Regions from separate parts of the Halobacillus salinarum genome, predicted to be linked through region 2. Evidence: riboswitches for the same ligand, from Rfam matches in the RefSeq annotation. Region 2 holds a riboswitch; the other holds the start of a gene.
What was found. Region 2 has a riboswitch for cobalamin ahead of MUN89_RS00045 (ribonucleoside-diphosphate reductase subunit alpha). Riboswitches for the same ligand answer to the same signal wherever they lie in the genome.
Positions count from the first base shown of each region.

Region 1: linked by a shared signal. The riboswitch ahead of MUN89_RS07415 (hypothetical protein) and the one ahead of MUN89_RS00045 (ribonucleoside-diphosphate reductase subunit alpha) in region 2 are both predicted to bind cobalamin.

Region 1 covers NZ_CP095073.1:1,456,321-1,467,674, reverse strand. Annotated here, with positions in the region: gene MUN89_RS07445 (glycoside hydrolase family 97 N-terminal domain-containing protein) at 1-3,612, shown strand, start outside; gene MUN89_RS07440 (hypothetical protein) at 3,663-3,911, opposite strand; gene MUN89_RS07435 (permease) at 4,376-5,377, shown strand; gene MUN89_RS07430 (TIGR03943 family putative permease subunit) at 5,396-6,277, shown strand; gene MUN89_RS07425 (coiled-coil domain-containing protein) at 6,330-7,565, opposite strand; gene MUN89_RS07420 (enoyl-CoA hydratase/isomerase family protein) at 7,801-8,865, opposite strand; cobalamin riboswitch at 9,168-9,369, shown strand; gene MUN89_RS07415 (hypothetical protein) at 9,396-9,743, shown strand; gene mmgD (citrate synthase) at 9,780-10,895, shown strand; gene MUN89_RS07405 (bifunctional 2-methylcitrate dehydratase/aconitate hydratase) at 10,952-11,354, shown strand, end outside.
Region 2 covers NZ_CP095073.1:2,336-13,689, forward strand. Annotated here, with positions in the region: gene MUN89_RS00010 (sensor histidine kinase) at 1-328, opposite strand, end outside; gene MUN89_RS00015 (sugar-binding protein) at 325-1,323, opposite strand; gene MUN89_RS00020 (hypothetical protein) at 1,435-1,716, opposite strand; gene MUN89_RS00025 (hypothetical protein) at 1,659-2,087, opposite strand; gene MUN89_RS00030 (alpha/beta fold hydrolase) at 2,321-3,181, shown strand; gene MUN89_RS00035 (dicarboxylate/amino acid:cation symporter) at 3,236-4,477, opposite strand; gene MUN89_RS00040 (class I SAM-dependent methyltransferase) at 4,792-5,475, opposite strand; cobalamin riboswitch at 5,664-5,838, shown strand; gene MUN89_RS00045 (ribonucleoside-diphosphate reductase subunit alpha) at 5,993-8,224, shown strand; gene MUN89_RS00050 (ribonucleotide-diphosphate reductase subunit beta) at 8,237-9,277, shown strand; gene MUN89_RS00055 (P-II family nitrogen regulator) at 9,447-9,788, shown strand; gene MUN89_RS00060 (ammonium transporter) at 9,816-11,213, shown strand.

The DNA.
Region 1 (11,354 bases), 1.5 Mb from region 2:
CTCGTCTTTCGTGTCTACGACGATGGCGTCGGCTTCCGTTATGTGATTCCAAAACAGCCGAATGTCGATGAAAACCTGCAGATCGTTTCAGAAGATACGGAGTTCAGCTTTTCCGATAACAATACCTCATGGTGGATTCCAAATGATTGGGACAGCTACGAATACAACTACCATCAGACCCCTTTAAGTGACGTAGACGAAGTCAGCACCCCATTAACTATGAAAACTCCTGACGGGGTACATCTCACCGTTCACGAAGCCGCTTTAATCGATTATTCAGGTATGGCACTCAAAGCAGAGGAAGGAACAGAAACGTCGTTGAAGAGCATCCTGGCCCCGTGGCCGGACAGCGACGTCAAGGTGAAAAAAGATTCTCTTCCTGTCGAGACGCCGTGGCGCACCGTGCAGATGGGGGATACCGCTGGTGACTTAGTGGAGTCCGACATGATCCTCAATTTAAACGAACCAACCGATTATAAAGACACCTCTTGGATCAAACCAATGAAATACATGGGCATCTGGTGGGAAATGCACATCGACAAATCCACCTGGGCGTCCGGTCCAAAACACGGAGCCACCACCGAAAATGCCAAAAAATACATCGATTTTGCCCACAACTATTTAGACAGCGAAAACAATAACATCGGCCTCTTAGTGGAGGGCTGGAATGAAGGCTGGGACGGCGACTGGACCGAAAATGGAGATCAGTTCAGTTTTACAGAGTCTTATCCTGACTTTGACTTAAAAGAAGTCGTCAATTATGCCGAACAAAATGGTGTTGAATACATCGCCCATAATGAAACGAGCGGTGATATACAAAACTATGAAGACCAAATGGAAGACGCTTATAACCTTTATGAAAGCTTGGGGATCAATGCGATAAAAAGCGGCTATGTGGCTGATAACGGCATTAAAGACCCAGTCGGGCAAAAACACCACGGACAGTATATGGTGAACCACTATAATAACGCTGTAAAAAGAGCCGCCGAGCATCATATTATGATTGATACACATGAACCGATCAAATCGACCGGACTTGAGCGGACGTATCCCAACTGGATGAGCCGTGAAGGAGTCATGGGTATGGAATACAATGCCTGGAGTGAAGGCAGTCCTCCCGACCATTTAACGATTCTTCCATTTACCCGGATGATGGCTGGTCCGATTGATTACAATCCTGGTATTTTTGACGTGCAGATTGAAGAAAAACCAACTAACCGGGTCCATACGACACGTGCCCAGCAGCTAGCGCTTTATGTTACCGTAACGAGCGGTACACAGATGGTGACCGACCTGCCGGAAAATTATACTGACGAGGAAGGCAATATTCTTCCTGAATTTGAATTTATCAAAGACGTTCCCGTCACCTGGGACGACACTATGGTTCCGAATAGTAAAATTGGTGATTATATTACAACTGTTCACAGAAGCGGCGATGAGTGGTATATCGGCACTACTACCGACGAACATGCCAGAGACTTAGACGTCAGCCTGAACTTTTTGGATAAGGATAAAATGTACGTCGCAGAAGTCTATTCTGATGGTCAGGATGCCGACTGGGAGACCAATCCGAACCCTGTTGAGATCGATAAAGTCATCGTAGAAAGTGCGGACACCTTTACCGCCTCCCTCGCAGCCGGTGGTGGACAAGCGGTACGGATTTATCCCGCTTCTGAAGAAGAGGCAAAGGAACTTCCTGCCTACAATGCACCTAATGTAGAAGTGAACTATAAGGATGTTCCGAACGAAATTCAATCCAACGATGCATTGAATGTGAAAGTGGAAGCTGAAAATAAAGGCACCGTTGTCACGAGTAAGAAACTCGACCTCATGGTAAACGGCAGCAAGGCTGCAGAAAAAACCGTAAGAATTGCTCCAGGAAATACGAAAGAAATCACGTTGACTTACGATCAGTTATTTGAAACAGGCGACTATCAGATCAGCATCAACGACCTCGAGGAAAAAACGGTGAAAGTAAAAGAAAAAGCGCCAACGTTTGCTTACAGCGACCTTGAAGTGACCACAGATAACGGGGTCATTACCGCTAAAGCAAAAGTAACCAACTACGGGTCTACGAAAGGAACGACAGAGGTCCCGCTTAAAGTAGATGGAATGAGAGTGAAATCGGAACACGTGGAAGTGCCGGCAGGAGTAGGTGGAGAAAGTAAAATGGTCTTCTTCACGTATGACACTGGTCAGGAAGCCGGTGCTTACGAAGTAGCAATTGGCGACCTTGAGCCAAAGCTCGTTGCTGTACCAACGATCGGCCTTAAAGGCGAGTGGCGCTTCCACAAAGGCGATAACATGGACTGGAAATCCCCAGATCTCGACGAAAGCGGCTGGGAAACCGTCACCCTTCCTAACAGCTGGGAAGATCACTCCAACTATACGGAAGATAACGTCTTTGGCTGGTATAGAAAAACGATAACCGTACCAAGGGAATGGAAAGGATACGACTTAAAAGTAAGACTCGGAAGGATTGATGACGTCGATGAAACCTTTATGAACGGTGAGAAAGTCGCTCAATCCGGAACCTTCCCGACTGGGGAAGGGGAGCAGGGCTTAGTTTCCGCCTGGGACTGGGACCGTGAATACGTAATTCCAGCCGAAACGATCCGCTACGGGGAGAAAAACGTCATCAGCACCCGCGTCTTTGATGCTTCCTTCGGTGGCGGTTTGTATCAAGGACCGCTCGGGCCGATTGAGCTTGTAAGAGGAGATGAGACGGACGATACAACCGATCAACGTCTGGCAGGCAAAGACCGATATGAAACAGCCATTGAAATCGCAAGAGAAGGCTGGAAGAAATCCGATACCGTGGTGATCGCAAGAGGCGATCGTTTTGCTGATGCCCTTGCAGGTGCACCGCTCGCTTATAAAGAAAATGCCCCAATTTTACTGACGAAAACAGATCGTCTGTTAGCGGATGTAAGGCAAGAAATCGAGCGTTTAGGTGCCGAACATGCGATTATCCTCGGCGGCCCTAACGCTGTCTCCAGTTACGCGAAATACCAGCTGGAAGGAATCGGACTCAGTGTTGAAAGAATCCATGGCAAAAACCGTTATGAAACAGCCGCTTCCATAGCAGCAAGGCTTGACGGCAACCCTGAAAAAGCCATTGTGGCAAACGGCAGCAAGTTCCCGGATGCCCTCTCCGTTGCCCCGTATGCAGCAGAAAATGGCTATCCGATTCTGCTCACGAAAAATGATCAGCTGCCAAACGCAACCAAACGGACGTTACAGGACATTTCTGCTTCCATTGTCGTTGGAGGAGAGTCAGTCGTAAATAAAGACCTCCTGCACCAGCTGCCAAACGCCACCCGTGTAAACGGTGACCACCGCTTTGAAACAGCAGCAAAAGTAGCTGAAGAGCTATATGACGACACCAATACAGCCTTTATTTCCACAGGCTATGAATTCGCCGATGCTCTGACAGGATCGGTGCTCGCGGCCAAGCACAACGCGGTATCCTTGCTCGTAAAAACAGACAAGGTACCCGAAAGCACTCAGTCCGTCTACAGCCGCATGGATATTAAAAACCTATATATTCTAGGAGGTCCTGGAGCAGTAAGTAAAGAAGTTAGAGAACAATTAAGTCCAAAACACAAGTAAAACAATAAGCCCGCTTGAATCTCAGGAAGGATTCAAGCGGGCTTTTCTGCTTAGAAGTAAAACCAAAATGCAAAAACCGTAAACACCACGATGAATAAAGCTTTGCTGATCCAAAAGGATTTCTCAGGGATACCAAGGCTCTTTTCTAAAAACCTTAGATAGGTGAGTAAAAAGATTATCCCAAAAATACTTAACCCTTGGCTGCCAGGACCAGCGACATGCTTCACAACCGATAAAGCAATAAGGAGAAGGCCGATATAGCCGATCGCCATAAATAAATGCAGCGTCTGCCTATTCAACTGAATGCCTGCTTTCCTTCAAAGTTCAGCTGTCTTTCTCATCATTCTTCTTTCCGTCATAGTCATAGCCTGACTTTCCCCAGTAGTACAAAAATAAGGCAGATGAAAGAACGGCTAACATGGCTGCGATTCCCTGCATCATCAGTCCTCCTTAAAATCGGATTGGTTATTCCAATTATTTCAAACCATGAAGCTGAACTCAAGTCTCACTTAGTAAATGTCCGAGAAAGGCGGCTTTTCTAATGAACGATAGAGCTCTACTATTTCTTTCCTGCTGGGATCCCTATGATTTAAGTTCGTTTCCCAGGCCAACGCCACTAATTCACTCACGAGCTTTAAAGAAACTAGACTTTCTTCCGCTACTAATAGGATCCAATAAAAATCGGAATATTTTTGGTTATCAAAGAGTAAGATTTAATAGATTAACAAAACAGTAATCGTTACATTTAAGGAGGTCTCCTGTTATGCTCGTCAAAACTTCAAATGCGCTCATCTATTTCATATTTTCCCTCGTGTTCGTGGCTATCTTTGTCGCTTTTGTCGGCGGGGAATTTATCCCCATTGAAAAATACGCAGCTCTTCCGCAAGAAATCCTGGATATCAATACGCTGTTTCTTAGTATATTCCTAGAAGCTATCCCTTTTGTACTAATCGGTGTTTTTATTTCGGCGCTTATCCAGTCGTTTATTAAAGAAGAACATTTACAGCGTTTTATTCCCTCCAATCCGATCCTGGCGATTATCCCTGGGGTTATCATTGGAGCGATCTTTCCTATTTGTGAATGTGCGGTTGTACCAATCGTTAGACGGCTCGTTCAAAAAGGCATGCCCCTCCATGTAGGATTTGTTATTCTCGTTTCTGCCCCCATATTAAATCCGATTGTGTATCTATCCACCTATTACGCTTTTCAGTCGAGTCACCACGTCGCACTTGAACGAATGGGACTGGCCTTTGTCGTATCCATTATACTAGGTCTGCTCATCTATTGTTTTTACGGGGACAGCAACCAATTGAAAGGAATTCATTCATCTGCATCCGGTCACCATCATCCCCATAAAAGGATAGGAAAATGGAAAGAGACGATGCACCACGCCATTGACGAATTTTTTGGTATGGGAAAATACTTACTATTTGGCTCCCTGGTAGCTAGCGTGATTCAGGCTTTTCTGGCACGGGAAACGTTATTAAATGTCGGACACGGGCTGGTAAGCGGCCCTTCAGCTATGATGGGAATGGCTTACGTTCTCTCTCTTTGTTCGGAAGCTGATGCATTTGTTGCTGCTTCCTTTAAGTCAGTTACTTCCGGCACCTCTTTGTTAGCCTTTTTAGTTTACGGTCCCATGATTGATTTAAAAAATACCATTTTATTATTCGCCTATTTTAAAAACAAGTTTGTGGCAGGGTTTTTAGTACTTGTGACGGTCGTTGTATTCTCAGTTATTCTCCTGTACAGCTTTTGGTATTAACGAAGGGAGGGCACAGAATTGAAACAGTCGACTCATTTATTTATCCAGAGGATCGTTTTGCTGGGATTTACGTTTTTAATTTTTAAATTGATGGTCACTGGCAATATTTATAACTATGTATCACCGAAAATGTTTCCGTATGTTTATTTTTCATTTTTTGTTCTTGCCCTTTTGTGCTTCATGCAATTCCTCCGCACCAAGGAGGAGCATGAAGAAGAAAATTGCGACTGTGGACATGACCACGCACCGACGGGATCCCCGCTTAAAGTCCTGCTGGTCTACTCTTTATTTCTTGTCCCTATTTTCACAGGACTGCTCTTCTCTGATCACACGTTAGGTACGACGATCGCGCAGAAAAAAGAATTTAAATATGAAGCCTCGGGTTCTCAAAATACGGATTCCTCTATAAATAATAGTCAAAGTACGGGCAAGTCAGCCGGTAAACAGCAGCTTGATGAAAGTGGCATCATTACCGAGCAGCAGCTCCATCCTGAGCTTTATCAGCAAATGAGTTCAGAGAACAGCATAACGTTAACTACAGAAAACTACATGGGTGCGATCAGTATTCTTGAGGAAAACCCGGCCAAATTCCGAGGAAAAAAAATCACGATAGATGGGTTTGTCTATCGGGAAAAAGAATTTCCAGATACTCGGATCGTACTTGGAAGATTTGGAGTAACCTGCTGCATTGCTGACGCAAGTCTGTATGGGCTTATGGCAGAAGGGGATAATTTACAATCATTGAAAACAGATTCCTGGCTGCAAATTACGGGAACGTTAAACGAAGCTGTCATCAATGATTGGTCGCTGCCATTAATTGAAATCGATAGTGTAAAAGAAATGAACAAGCCTTCAAAGGCTTATGTATATGAGAACATCGATTATAGTAAACTCCCTTAAAAATAAAACCTCCCTATGGAATCCATAGAGAGGTTTCGGATGCAGGATATTTTTATTGGACGACTCTTCGGACTACGCCACTAAAGGTAGATTTCCAATAAGGGTTGTTCATCGAGTCTATCGTGACTCCAGTTGAACTGTTATCATTTAAAAACCTGCCATTTCCTAGATAAATTCCTACATGGCCATTGGTTTTGTACGTGTCAAAAAATACGATGTCTCCTCTTTTCATGGAAGAAGCACTCACGCTTATACCACGGTTGACGAGCGTATTGGTCGTTGTGCCCGTCACTGAACCCAAGTTCACTCCCGCTTGTGAAAATGCCCAGCGTACAAACGAAGAACAGTCAAAGGAACGGTTTGCAATGTCCGTACTGTTTCTGCCGCCTCCCCAGTTGTACGGAGAATTTCCAACAAGAGCAGAACCGGCATGAATCGCTGTTTCGATCGCACTGCTTCCTTTTTTCACAGTTCCAGAAGGAGCGGACGCCACCTCGACTTTATTTTGCCGGACTTCATGCTGCTGTTCTTTACGTTGTTGTTCCTTACGCTGTTGTGCGAGTCTTGCTTTTCGTTTTTCTTCCTTAACCAATTCTTTCTCCCGCTCGGAAAGCTCAGCAGAATCCTGTTCGAGGTCCTTAAGATCGCTGGAGGTAAGCAGCTGCTCTTCCTTCATCTTTTCTATTAAACTATTTTTCTCATCGATCTGATAGTTTAATTGCACTTTCACACTTTCCAATTCATCAAGCGCCTGCTTTCTCTGTTCCATTTTCTCATTTAACGCTTTTTGGTCGTGTTCCAGCTGCTGCTGGTTCTTCTTCTGTTCTTCCAGCAAATTTTGGTCTGCATTAACAATGGTCGTTACCGCCATCGCTCGTTCAATAAAATCCCCAAAATCCTGGGACCCCATGAGGACACTCAAATAGCTTGTCCGCTGGTCATTGACCTGCATTGCCCGCGCTCTTTTTTTAAGAACTGCTTTTCTTTCTTTGATCTTTTTTTTCGTGGCCGCAATGTCTTTTTTCAAAGACGCAATCTCTTGTTTCGTTTTTTCGATCTTCTCATTTAATGACGCCAGCTTCTCATTGTTTTCTTTTACTTTCAAGTTAATCTTAGACAAGGCATCTTTCATTTCTTTTTCTTCTGCCTTTAGTTCAGATAACTTGTTGGATTTTTCGTTCATTCTTTCTTCTACTTTCTTTTGCTCATTATGTACTTCCTGCTTACTCATCTGATCCGGATCATTAGCGAATACAGAATTATGTCCAAATAAACCCAGTAAACTCATCAACAAAATAGGAATAGCGCAAATACTGAACTTCTTCATCATCTTCTCCTTCTTGGCAATAATTTCAAATAATAACGGTTACGATCTATTGCAATTATAACAACACTACTTCGACAAGAACAGACAATTTATATTACAATTATATTTCATTTTCATATAAATAGAATGAATAGCAGTCTGATTTACCCATTAAAAAAGAACTCCCCTTACTCTGGGAAGTTCTTTGTCTTTGACTCTATTTAATCTCCGCAGGATTCCGATCGACGAAAAAGCTTCGAACCGTTTCATCGCTAACCTCAGATAAGTTTTGATACTTGTACTCCGGTTCATGATCTTTATCGATGAGCACTGAGCGGATTCCTTCATAAAAGTCGTCATGAAGGAGGAAGTTTTTTGCAATGGTAAAATCCTCATCTAAACAAGAAGACAGCGATTTTCCTTCTCCCTTGATCAATTGTTTTAACGTTACTTTTACGGAACTTGGAGACTTAGATAAGATCGTGTCGCGTGTCTTCCTTGCAAAATCGGTTTCCGAATTCTGAAGAGAATCCACAATTTCCTCCACAGTTGCTTTTGAGAAGTGAAGGTCGATTTCCTCCTGCACGTCTTTTAACTGGCTAGGTTGAGGTGGCTTCGCTGCAAATTGTTCCACAGCCTTTTGTAATGTGTCGTCTACTGAAAGCTGGTGCCAATCGATTTCTTCTAAATAAGCAAGAAATTTTTCCAAAGTATCTCTAGTCATATAGTCATCTGCAGCCCGGCTGTAGATAACATCTTCAGCTTTTAAGATTGAAGCAGTCAAAGCCAAGTAGCGTCCTGTGTAACCTGGAGCACGATTCAGAAAATAGGCTGCCCCTACATCTGGGAAAAAGCCAATGTTCATTTCGGGCATAGCCCACTTGGTTTTTTCCGTGACAATCCGGTAATCTGCCCCATAGCTGAGCCCAACTCCTCCGCCCATAACAATGCCATCCAGACAGGCAATAATAGGCTTACTATATGAATAGACTAACTCATCCACCTCATACTCCCTTTGGAAAAACTGTACGGCCTTCTCCATTGCTTCTTGACTACTTCTGGCTTTATAGAGTGTTTTAATATCTCCACCCGCACATAATCCCTTCGTTCCTGCTCCCTTAAGAACAATCAGTTTAACCTGGTCATTTCGTTCCCATTCCATGAGCTGCTTACCAATCGCATCCAGCATTTGATCATTGAGCGAATGGAGAGCTTCCTGTCTGTTTAACGTAATGGATGCTACCCCATTTTCCTGCTGCGAGAATAATACTTGATAATACATATAACCCCTCCTACGAGTGAATGAACTCAGGTTTCCGCTTATCAATAAAGGCGTTAATACCTTCCTTTGCATCGATAGTAGAGAAAAGCTCAGCAAAGTTTTTCCTTTCCAAGGATAATCCTTGTTCTCTGTTTTCCACAGAACTTTTCATTATACACTCCAAGGCCCTTGTTACACTGGTCATGCTCAAGTAAGCCGTTCACGACGCCCTTCCCTCCATGGATCAGATTTAATACCCCTTTCATGATTCGAGAAATCATTGTTTACTTTCAAAACATTTGATATATTGAAGAAGTAAAACTGAATACGTTTCAGATTCAGGTGCAGATAAGCTTAAAGTTTATTTGCTTAATAGGGAAATCGGTGAAAATCCGATGCTGTCCCGCAACTGTATATGGGAGCGAACTGGAAAATCCACTGATCTAAGCTTGTTTCATAGATTGGGAAGGTTCCAGGGAGTGATGATCATTAAGCCAGGAGACCTGCCTGTTTCAGCGAACATCTAAACCTACGAGGATAGGAGGTGTTAAGTGCGAGTGGTAAGAGTATGGCAAGGTCTGTTTCCTTATGCCCTGCTCTATCCAGATGAACGAACGCAACTTAACAACTTTCTCAGGAAGTTGTTTTTTTATTGCCTTATTTCTATTTCGACTAGAGGTGTTCTTTTGACGAAATCAACCGAGTACTACGTAAACCGACTAAGCTCATGTGTTATGAATCACCTGTTTTCTTCTGGATCCTGCTCCCTCAGAGAAACTTATGACCAATGGAAACAAGAAATCACGGAACTAGAAAACCGTGATCATGAGCTGAAAAATTTAGAAACAGCCTACGCCCTTGTCTTTGAAGAATTGGCCGGAAAGCCCCCGGCAATTTAATTTTTTGAAAGCGTTTACTATAAAAGGAGGGTCCTTATGCCTGAGCAAACGGTCTATAAACCCGGACTAGATGGAGTGGTCGCAGCCGTAACAAAGCTTTCTTATTTGGATGTGGACGCTGAAGAAATCGTTATACGTGGATATGAACTAATTGAGCTTGCCGAAAAAACGCAGTATCTCGATCTCGTTCAGCTGTTATTACGAGGTGAACTTCCTTCTAACAGCGAACGCTCTTCATTGGAGATGGCATTAAGAACGGAATATGATCTACCAGATGGTTTCTTCCAGTTGTTTAAACAGCTGCCGAAAGAAACTCACCCGATGGATGCACTACGAACTGGTATTTCTGCCCTTGCAGGCTACGATAAGCAATTAGAAGCGCGAAAAGAAGAGGAAATTAGCCAAACCGCCGTCCGTCTGTTAGCAAAAATCCCCAACGTCGTAGCAAACAGCTATCACATTCTTCATGATGAACCAGCTGTAGACCCTAAACAAGAACTCCCATTCAGTACAAATTTTCTGTACATGATCACCGGTCAAATGCCTACACCGACGGATGCAGATTTTTTTGATCAATCATTAATGATGTACAGTGAACATGAAATGCCGAACTCTACATTCACCGCAAGAGTGATCGCCTCTACAAACTCAGATCTTTATGGAGCCCTTACAGGAGCAGCAGCTTCATTAAAGGGAAACCTTCATGGTGGGGCAAATGAAGCTGTCATGCACATGCTGCTCGAGGCGAAAACGACTGATGGATTCCGCCACCTCCTCCACCAAAAGCTTAAAAACAAAGAAAAAATTATGGGCTTTGGCCATCGCGTGTATATGAAGAAAATGGATCCCAGGGCAACTCTTATGAAAAAAGCGTTAAAGTGTCTGTCCGATGACAAACAACGGGGAGATCTTTATGAAATGTGTGAGGCAGGAGAACAACTGATGAAAGAAGAAAAAGGTTTATATCCGAATTTGGATTATTATGCCGCTCCTGTGTACTACCTATTAGGCATTCCCATCGATTTATACACCCCGGTCTTCTTTGCTGCTAGAACCATAGGATTATGCGCTCACGTAGCTGAACAATATGGGAACAATAAATTATTCAGACCTCGAGTGCTTTATAATGGACCTCGCGGCTTGCACCCTTAAGCGCAAGCCCGTCCCTGCTTTTTTAAGGCAATATTACATAATAGAAAAAGGTGGAGATGAAAGTGACAGAAGTGAAAGTACCGACGACAGATCAGATATTAGAACAAATCGCCGATTATGCTGTTCATGGCTCAATTACTAGTCAAGAAGCTCTTGAAACGTCTCAGTACGTATTGATGGATACTTTAGGCTGCGGCTTTTTGGCTCTTCGATTTCCGGAATGTACAAAGCATCTCGGTCCAATTGTTCCAGGAACAGTTGTACCTAATGGAGCACGAGTTCCAGGAACAGCTTATGAACTGGACCCTGTCCACGCAGCCTTCAATATTGGATGTATGATCCGATGGCTTGACTATAACGATACATGGCTGGCAGCGGAATGGGGACATCCTTCTGACAACATCGGTGGAATTTTGGCAGTATCTGATTATCTCAGCCGGAAATTACTCGCTGAAGGAA
Region 2 (11,354 bases):
TTGCGAGCATATTGGAATAGTTTTCTACGACTACTTGATCGCGGTCAATGCTTCCAGCTAATTGTATTTTCAATGAACGCAGCTTCGTGCGATCCTCATTGTACTGATCTAGACTGTCCGGAGAATTCTTGATCATGTAAGTCGTCATATTATCAAACATCTGGGTGGTCGTCTGCTCTACATCATTTAGTAAGAAAAACCGCTCCAGCAAATGATCATACTGACGAATGTTATCCTGGCTTCCTTGGTATAAAAAATAAGCAATGCCATTCATTAATAAAATGAGGACAAAAAAGAAGGCCATTAATTTCGTTTGGATTTTATTCATGGCATTATCTCCTTTTTCACTTTTATAGGCTCCAGGTTCTGCTTTCGAATAATACTTGTATCGGTATGATGGATTTTAGAGACCTTATTACCTTGCGTAATGGATTTAATTAAATTTACACTTTCGTATCCCATTTGATATGGAGTTTGTTCGACGGTAGCATCTACAATCCCTTCCCTGATCAAGTCCAACGTTTCAGGAAGAGTGTCAAAAGCAATAATATAAGTGCCGTCAATCCTGCCACGCTGCTGGAGACTCGAAACTATTCCAAAACAATCGAGAGCACTCGTGCCAAAGAATGCATCGATTTCCGGGTGCTTCTGGATCATCTGTTCGGTCTTCTCAGCAGCCTGAATACGGGTAATATGTGATTCTCTAATGTCAAGAATGTGAACATTTGAGGATTGTTGAAGCGCATCCTTAAACCCTTGCACTCTTAGCTGCATATTGCGGGTATCAAAACTTCCAGTAATGATTCCCACGTTTGCCTTTCCGCCCGTGTCTTTTATGAGCGCCTTGCCTGCAAGAAAACCTGCCTGGTAATTATCCGTGCCGACATAAGCTGAGCGATTACTCGAAGGAGCATCCGTGTCAATCGTGACCACCGGAATTCCTTTGGCAATGGCCTTATTAATAACTGGACGAAAAGCTTCATCCTGAAGTCCCTGGGTAATAATTCCGTCTACCTTCGAGGCAATTGCTTTTTCAATCCACTCAATATGCGAGGATACACTGGACTTTTTCGGACCATTGTATTCAAGGGTAACGTGCTGTTCCTTCTCCGCCTTCCGTGCTCCTTTTTCTACAAGACGCCAATAATCATTGTCTGTCTCTTGAGGAATGAGGACGAAATGAAGGCCGCTCGATTCTTTTGACACCGCCTTTTCCATACTAGGATTATTTTGAAGCGCTTTCAAAGCGTAATAAAAAGAAGTCACCCCTGTGATTACAATGGCAAACAGGAGGACAGAATAAATGATTTTATCCGACTTCAAGGCCGTCTCCCCCTTTATCAAAGCCTTTTTTCACATTTTAACGAAAACAATTATAGTTGAAAAGGCTTACAAAATATAAAAAGAGAGACTTGTCCCTCTCCTTTATCCGGCTTAAATCTCCTGTAAATACTTATCTACAACTTCCCCAATTGCGGCCATTGTTTGTTCTTTAAAGGAATTTGGCACCGTTTCTCCGGATAAATTCCTGTAATAATACTCACCGCTGTCCTCATAATAAACGTATCCTAAAGAAATTAATTTCTCTTTTAACTCTGCCGGGAATGTATTTGTCCTCGTTTTACTTTTATAATAAGCTGTTGGATAAATCGTAACATCTACATCCCCTGCCCTGTGCTGACAACGACAAGATGAGTGTCTCCTTGAGTAATCCATTGTCCTTTCGAATATAAAGATACACGGATTTCATCAAGAGTAGAAATTCCTTCCAGATTAATCCCGAAAATATGATTGATCATTTGGCGTATCTTAACCGGGGTCATAGGTGTATCAATGGAGTTTAAATAGAGGTCCATCGCTGTAAGCTTAGTTAAGGTCATAATGTAATGATCCGTTTCTTCTGAGGGTTCTTTATGAAGTGATTGACGAATGCCTCTCATTATTTCCTCCGGATAAGCGCGGGTTACTTTCCCTTCTCTTTTATCTGAGACGTCTTTCAAGTCAATTTCATAAACTTCTCCTACCGCTTTCCTAATCTTTGTACTGTCAAGTTTCCTTCCATAAGATTCCAGAACTTTATCGATCATTGTTCCTGCTCCTCTTTCATTAATTTTCCGTCCATCTTTTTACCGTGTCTACCGTTATCATACCATTACAAATTGACAATTTTTAGTTTTTTTAAGGCCTGCAATAAAAAAATCATCAATTATAGGGAATTTCTTTCAATAATCGATAATTGTTGTAAAATCTTCAAAAAATAATTTTATAATTGTCAGCAAATATAATAAAATGTAGGAAGTTGAGTTTAGGAGGCACGACCATGAATTATAGAATTTATCCGTTTTATACTAAACGGTTCCTTTACATGACCATACTGTTACTGATTGGCACTGGTTTATTTTTCTTAACTACGACTTCAACAAGTTCTGAGCATACAAATGAATTAACTCCCACCCTATTTGTCCACGGTTTTAAAGGCGGCCCCGGCACTTACAATACGATGCTCGCGCGCTTTGAAGAAAACGAATGGGGGAAGCAGCGGATGATTGTGTACGTCTCGTCAAGAGGGAGAGTGAGCATTCGCGGCGGCATCCCTCACTCGATGAATCCATTTATCCAGGTCATCTTTGAAAATAATCGCGCAAGTGTTGCCGACCAAACGTTCTGGCTGAAAAAAGTTCTGCATCAGCTTCACGAAAAACGCGGGATTGACCAGGTTAATCTAGTCGGCCATTCAATGGGCGGGTTAGCTTCAACCAATTTTCTACTGAATAATCAAGATAAGGATCAGTACCCTGCTGTAAAAAAGCTTGTCGTAATCGCCAGTCCTTTTCAAGGAATTGAACGGGACGGGTATTTTGATATAAATAGAGGAGCAGCCCTTGGTGACCTCCACCCTAATTCAATGGTTCTTCAGCAGATGGTCGAACATAAAGACAAGTTTGATTCAGCAACCAAAGTTCTTGCCATTGCTGGCGTGATCAATGAAAATGAGGAGCATGCTTACTGGGATGGACTTGTAAGTGCCAGCAGCGCTCTTGGGATCTCCTCTATTGCACCAAAGGATCATTACAAACAAGCCCTTCTCTATGATCCAGCTGCCACACATTCCGGTCTTCATGAATTTACCGAAGTCGATAACCTGCTGGCAAATTTTTTGTGGGATATACAAAGTGAATAGAGGTTTGACCAACCAAAAAATCCAGGCTGTCACCAGCCTGGATTTTTCTATCGTTTAGCCTGCAGCAGTCTCTGCGGCATGTGTATTGTCATGTTTCTTTTCTGATTCTGCCACGACTACGGCACAAGCTGCATCGCCTGTAATATTAATCGCTGTTCTAGTCATATCTAGAAGACGGTCGATACCAATGATAAGCGCAATGCCCTCGACAGGAAGAGCGACCTGATTGAGCACCATTGCAAGCATAATTAAGCCTACACCCGGGACACCGGCGGTTCCGATACTCGCCAGTACTGCGGTAAGGACTACCATAATAAGCTGAGCGAAGGAAAGATCCGTATTGTAGACTTGAGCAATAAAGATAGTGGCCACCCCTTGCATGATGGCAGTTCCATCCATATTAATCGTTGCCCCTAAAGGTTGAACGAAGCTACTGACAGGTTTTGGTACATTTAAATTTTCCTGTGCTGTTTTCATAGAGACAGGCAGAGTTGAGCTGCTGCTTGATGTACTGAAAGCTACCGTCATAGCAGGGAAAAATCCTTTAAAGAATTTCACCGGGCTCATCTTTCCTAAGAACTTAACGGCTGAACCATACGTAATAAACGCATGGATAAATAAAGTAGCTAGTACAATAATCATGTATAATGCCATAGCAGCCACGCCGTTCAGCCCCATTTCTCCCACAGCAGAAGCAAGCAAACCAAATGCGCCATAAGGAGCAAACCGCATAATCAGGTTAACCAGGAACATCATGATGTCGTTCCCCTGTTCAATCAGCCTCATAACTCCTTCAGTCTTCTTCCCAAGCATAGCCAGCGCAAAGCCGACAAAGATGGAAAAAGCAATAATTTGAAGCATATTCCCTTCCGTCATAGCCTGAATTGGGTTTGTAGGAATAATATTTGTGAAGGTTTCTACCACAGTTGGAGCTTTTTCACTCTCATAGGAAGCTCCGGAAGGGTCAATCCCCGCTACGTCTCCAGGGTGGAAAATGAACGCCATAGCAAGCGCAATCGAAATGGCAATCGTTGTCGTTACCAGGAAGAACAAAATGGTTTTTCCACCAATTCTTCCCAGTTTCTTAGGATCTCCTAACGAAGCCGTTCCTAAAGTAATCGAAAAGAACACAATCGGTACTACGAGCATTTTAATTAAATTAAGAAAAATAGTCCCAAGCGGATCAAAGATGTATTTGTTTAATACACTGAATACATCAGGGGCAGCAAGATTAAGTACCAGCCCTACCGCTAAACCAAGAAGTAAACCAATAAAAATCTTACTTGTTAACTTCATACGGTATCCTCCTTCATAATTTTGTAAGCGCTTTCTGTTTGTTTTGCTCTATTGGCGCCTCTCGTTTGATCTATATGTGACAGTTTGGCCTTTTAGTATAAGGGGTCTCAAAGGTAATTTCAGCATAAACTGACATAAGAAATAAGCAGTAGCAGGGTGCAGCGTTCACCGCTGATCAATGAATGTTTAAAAACGTGAGGTTGGCCATATTCCTATTAAAATATGGAACAAGCAATATGTCAACTCCATATTTTAGTATTCTTTATTATCTGAATACTACATTATTTTTTTAATTAGAAGCCGTGTTTAACAGTTTATTTTTTTGTAAATACATAGACCCACATAAATGATACCGCCTTCTTCAGTTCCTCCGGGAGACTTTGAATCTGCTTTTCGTTCACGCCTTCTTTGAACACCCCGTGCCCTCCTTCATGATTCCATCCAGTTTCTTTCGCAAGCTGTTTCAGCTCCCATGGCATCATAGTATTGCATATGACTTCTTCCCCATAAAGTCTCGGATAACTATTCATACGCGGTTTCGCTGTAGGTCCTAAGATGCCGACGCATAACTTTCCTCCCGGTTTGAGTATCCTCTTCATCTCCTCGAGCCCTTTGACAGGAACTTCAATCCACTCTAAACAATTAATGGCCATGATCCCGTCAAACCGGTCAGCTTCAAAAGGGAGGGCCGTAATGTCTCCCTGAATAAACTCCAGTTTCGCTGGTTCCATGCGTTCCTTAGCTATTTCAATCATGTCTTTTGAAAGGTCTACACCACAAACGCGGTACCCTTCCTGGTGAAGCAGTTGTGAGCCGAACCCATCTCCGCAACCCAGATCAGCCACTTCACTCCCGGCTGGCAAATATTCTTTCAGAAAGGGAATGATTGATTTTCTGCTGCCTTCCGCCCACATGTATTCACTTCGCGAACTCCAAAACCCCGCTCGCCCGTCCCATTGTTTTTCTGCTTCTCTATGCCAGTTAAATGTATTTCCCATATTCAATCTCCTTCTTTTATTTTTTTCAAAAGATCATAAGGCTGCGAACTCCTGCCCTTCCCCTCTTTTTCTTCTATAGTCCATTAAAAAAACCTCCATAATCTAAATAAATAGTTGCTTCCTCTTACAATCTTCGATATGATAAAACACAAGATAAGCTAACTAAAAACAACTAATAACACTATATATAGTATTAGCGATGAAAAGATGCCACTACGGCTTAATAGGGAATCCGGTTCTAATCCGGAGCTGCCCCCGCAACTGTACTCGTTCGCGAAATGGACTAGCCACTGTGAAATTCACGGGAAGGCCCAGAGTAGATTCGAACGACAGCCAGGAGACCTGTCTTTACTCGCTGAAGTTTCACCTTCTTCGGGGATTGAGAAGATGAAGCGATGGAATAATCTAAACCTGTACTTTACAGTGTTTCAGTAATTATTTCATGGTTTCATCCGCTCATGCCAGAGCGGATTTTTTTATGTCCGCAATTATTATAGGGATAAAAGGAGAGGTAGGAATGAACGTAACTTTAGACAAAACATGGAACAAGTGGTTATCCAACCAGCAGCCCCGTTTCCCTTCATTGGACTTGGGCAGAATTGCAAAGAAACTCCCGGACATGGGGTTAGAGAGCATGGAGGAACGCGCTCAGTATCAGGCCTTAATTCTAGAGTGTTTAGCAGAAATTGATGAAACAGAACCAAATTGGACGTTTCTAGCTAGCAGCATCCACTTGGAGCAGATGTATCAAGAAGCAACAGCCAATCGTGGCCAGCCTGAAGCATACAAAGGATTCTCCTCCCTTATTCATACGCTTATAAGTGAAGGAATCTACAACGATAAAATCCTTCATTATTATACAGAACAGGAAATAGATGAGCTGGAAAAAATTATTGCACCAGAACGCGACGAAAAGTTTACCTACATCGGATTAAAAACACTAGGCGACCGCTATCTTGCACGAGCGAAAGACGGACGTATATTCGAACTTCCCCAGGAAAGGTTCCTTATTATTGCCATGATGATCATGGCAGAGGAATCAACGGATAAACGAATATCCCTTATCAAAGAAGCCTACTGGGCTCTTAGTCACCTTTACATGACTGTGGCTACCCCAACACTTGCCAACGCAGGGAAAAGATACGGTCAATTAAGCTCCTGCTTCATTGATACCGTCGACGACAGTCTGCAGTCCATATACGATACGAACACAGATATCGCTAATTTAAGTAAACACGGGGGCGGAATCGGCGTGTATTTAGGAAAAATCCGAAGCCGCGGAAGCGACATCCGGGGATTTAAAGGAGTTTCCTCTGGTGTCCTGCCGTGGATGAAGCAATTGAACAACACCGCGGTAAGCGTAGACCAGCTCGGGCAACGCCAGGGAGCAGTTGCTGTTTATCTGGATATCTGGCATAAAGATATCTTCCCATTCCTAGAAAGCCGCCTTAACAATGGAGATGAACGTCAACGAACTCACGATTTATTCACAGGAGTCAGCATTCCTGATCTATTTATGGAAGCAGTGGAAAAACGCGAGGACTGGTATCTGTTTGATCCACACGAAGTCAGGAAGATCATGGGTTTTTCCTTGGAAGACTCTTATGATGAAGCACGCGGAAACGGCACCTTCCGTGAACGGTACCAGCAATGCGTTAACCACCCTGACCTTTCCAAAAAACAAGTGCCGGCCATCGAGATCATGAAACGCATTATGATTGGACAGCTTGAGACAGGTACTCCGTATATGTTTTATAGAGATGAAGTCAACAGAATGAATCCGAACAACCATAAGGGAATGGTTTATTGCAGTAACCTATGCACTGAGATTACTCAAAACCAGAGTCCAACCATGATGAAGCAGCAATATGTTGAGGATGGAAAAATTATCACCGTACAGGATCCAGGAGATTTTGTTGTCTGCAATCTTTCCAGCATAAACCTAGGGAAAGCCATCCCTGCTGGTGCTTTGCCGCGTCTTATCCGCATACAGGTACGAATGCTCGATAATGTGATCGACCAAAATTCAATTCCTGTGCTGCAAGCTCAATTAACCAACCAATCCTATCGAGGGATCGGACTTGGCACATTTGGGTGGGCTCACTTACTCGCTCAGAAGAAAATTGCCTGGGAATCAGAACAAGCAGAAGCATATGCGAACGAAGTATATGAAGCGATTGCTTATTATACGATCGAAGCGAGCAGTCAATTAGCTGAAGAGAAAGGCAGCTACCCTTACTTTGAAGGCTCAGACTGGGATAATGGCAGCTTTTTTGAGAAACGAAGTCTAAATAAAAACGGTTCTTGGAATTGGGAGAGCTTAAGAGAAAGAGTTCATAATCACGGTCTCAGAAATGGTTATTTAATGGCAGTAGCACCAAATTCCAGTACCTCGCTAATCGCAGGAAGTACCGCAAGCATCGATCCTATTTTTAAAAAGTTCTATTCGGAGGAAAAGAAAGATTACAAAATTCCGGTAACCGCTCCAGATTTAACACCAGAGACTTACTGGTACTACAAATCAGCTTATGATATTGACCAGCATTCAAGCATCCGGCAGAACGCAGTTCGTCAAAGATACGTGGACCAGTCCATTTCGTTTAACCTCTATGTCAGAAACTCAATCCAGGCAAAAGATTTACTCAACTTGCACTTGGATGCCTGGCGCAACGGCTTGAAGACTACCTATTATACAAGGTCTACTTCAGGGCAAGGGGAATTCGACGATTGCGAGAGCTGCTCATCTTAAGGAGGGAACTAAATGTCCGATACAATCCAAAAACGGAAACTCATTGACTATGAAGCTCCAAACGCTTCAACCGGAATCATTAATGGAAGGAGTTCTAACGTCCTGAATTGGGACGATAATCGTTATTCGTGGGCCTACCCTATGTATAAGACGATGCTTTCTAATTTCTGGATACCGAACGAGATCAATATGAGCAATGATTTGAAGCAGTGGCCAAACCTGAGCGAACAAGAACAAGTCTCGTTCAAGAAAATCATCGGCCTGCTCGCTTTTCTTGACTCGATTCAAACAGATTATTCAGGAAAGGTGGCGGATTATTTAACGGATTCCAGCCTTTCAGCCCTCATGCAGGTGCTGGCATTCCAGGAAGTGGTCCACAACCAATCTTATTCTTACGTCTTATCCACGTTAGTAGACCAAGGGGAACAGGAACGTATCTTTGAGTATTGGAAGCACGATGAGGTGTTGATAGAGCGTAACCAATTTATCACAGAAGCGTACCAGGAATTTGCGGATGATCCTAATCTGGATAATTTCTTAAAGTCCATTGTGTATGATGTCGTCCTTGAAGGATTGTTCTTTTATGCAGGCTTTGCTTTCTTCTACAACCTGGCCAGAAACCAAAAAATGGTTTCTACCAGTACGATGATCAATTATATCAATCGCGACGAACAGATCCATGTCAATTTATTTGCAAGGATTTTCAAGGAAACCCTTGAAGAAAACCCTGAAGTTGATAAACATGCTTACCTTTCCTTTGTTACAGAGACCTTTAAAGAAGCGACGGAGCTTGAGATTAAGTGGGCTCACCACATTATCGGCGATTCCTTCCCCGGCATACCGATCCAAGATCTTGAAGATTACATTCGGTTCATTGCAAATAAACGCTGCCGGCTGCTTGGCGCTGAAAAGCCCTATCCCGAATACAACGAAAATCCACTCAAATGGATCCGCGCTTATCAAGAGGTAGACGAGGGAAAATCAGATTTCTTCGAACAGAAATCAAGGCAGTACACGAAAGTTTCTGAAGACAACGGGTTTGACGACCTATAATGAACAGAAAAATCCACCCAAAATTAGTCGGGTGGATTTTTTATGTCAACTTTTCTTACATGAATACAAAATTTGTTATTGATTTTTCAGAAAACTTGTTTTATAGTTATATTTAGACATAACAAATTGTGTAAGAAAACCTAACATTCATTAGGGGAGGGGCAAATTCATGAAGAAATTGGAAGCCATCATTCGTCCAGAAGCTTTTCAAACACTTAGACAAAACCTGGATGAACTCGGTGTGAAAGGTCTTACTGTTTCAGAAGTTGCCGGATGTGGGCAGCAAAAAGGTCAGGAGGGGATCTTTCGCGGGAGCCGATTTGAAATTAAGCTCTATCCGAAAGTAAAAGTGGAAATGGTCGTTGAAGAACAGGAAGTCGACCCCATCATCAATGTCATCACCGAAACATGCGCTACCAATGAAGTTGGGGACGGGAAAATTTTCATATCGACCATTGACGAAGTCTACCGAATTCGTACTGGCGAGACAGGAAAAGCAGCACTTATTTAAAGGATAAGGAAGGATGAATTGTAAATTATGAAGAAAATAATCCCGCTGGTATTCATTGCTACCTTTGGATTTCCAATAGCAGCAAGTGCTGAAGCTGCTGTAACACCGGAATCCGTATTGGAGTCCGTCGATATGGCTTGGGTCATGATCGCCGCTTTTCTAGTATTCTTTATGCACGCAGGATTTGCGATGGTAGAGTCAGGTTTTACACGGTCAAAAAACGCACTTAATATTTTAATGAAGAACTTCCTGACTCTCTCCATCGCCTCGGTCTTATATTTCATCGTTGGTTATGGCTTCATGTTTGGTACTTCTGGGGGAGGTATCATCGGAACGGACGCCTTTTTACTCAACGGTCAGGAAGACCAAATTGGTTTCTTTGTCTTCCAGGCTGTCTTCGCTGCAACTTGTGCCACCATTATTTCAGGAGCTGTAGCGGAACGTATGAAGCTTGGGTCTTATTTGCTTTTAACTGTCGTTATGACAGGATTAATTTATCCGGTTGTCGGCCACTGGGTTTGGGGCGGAGGCTGGTTGTCAGAACTTGGATTTGTTGACTTTGCAGGATCCACGGTGGTGCACTTGACCGGAGCTTTAGGTGCTGTGGTCACGGTAATGCTCCTAGGACCTCGTATCGGCAAATACTCTGGAAAAACAGTGAATGTTATCCAGGGGCACAACATTCCTATTGGAGCACTTGGTGTATTCATTCTTTGGTTCGGTTGGTTTGGATTTAATGGCGGAAGTACGTTAGCTGCAGACCCTGAGCTTGTACCATCTGTTATTGCGACTACCCTGCTTTCCGCTTCCGCCGGTGTAGTAGGTACCGCACTCTATTCTTATTTGAAATATCAACGCATCGATGCTTCTTTGACTCTCAATGGAGCTTTAGCAGGACTAGTCGGGATTACTGCTGGAACTGCCAATGTTTCTCTAATAGGAGCAATCATTATTGGTTTGATTGCGGGAGTCATTCTTGTAGAAGCCGTTCAATTCTTTGATCGCGTCGTTCGTATCGATGATCCTGTCGGAGCGATTACCGTTCATGGAATCTGCGGAATTTGGGGAACACTCGCTGTTGGCTTATTCTCTGTAGATGGTGGTCTCTTCTATGGAGGAGGAATTCAGCTTCTCGGTATTCAGGCTGTTGGTATTCTCGCCGTCATCGCCTGGACAATGATAACTTCTGGAATCGTGGTCTTCGCTCTGAAGAGCACGGTAGGGATCCGCGTATCCCGCGAAGAAGAAATTGCCGGCTTGGACTTTGCCGAACATGGATCTACAGCTTACGAATCCACTAAAAGCATCTTCAACGAAAACTATGATCCTTCCAGCAGAGATTTCGGAGTCGGATTATTGCACAGATTGGATAGCTTAGATAATCCCGAGACCCAAAAAAAGAAAGGCCATAGGACAGCTCAATAAATAAACGGCTTTTATGAAGCCCCCGTTTTCCCTCTAAGGGAGAACGGGGGCTTCCATATGCCAAAAGGTATACTTAACTCCTGGTTCTATCTGGCTATTTTAGCAATTAATACGAACGTTTGTTCTCGTTTTTACCCAAAA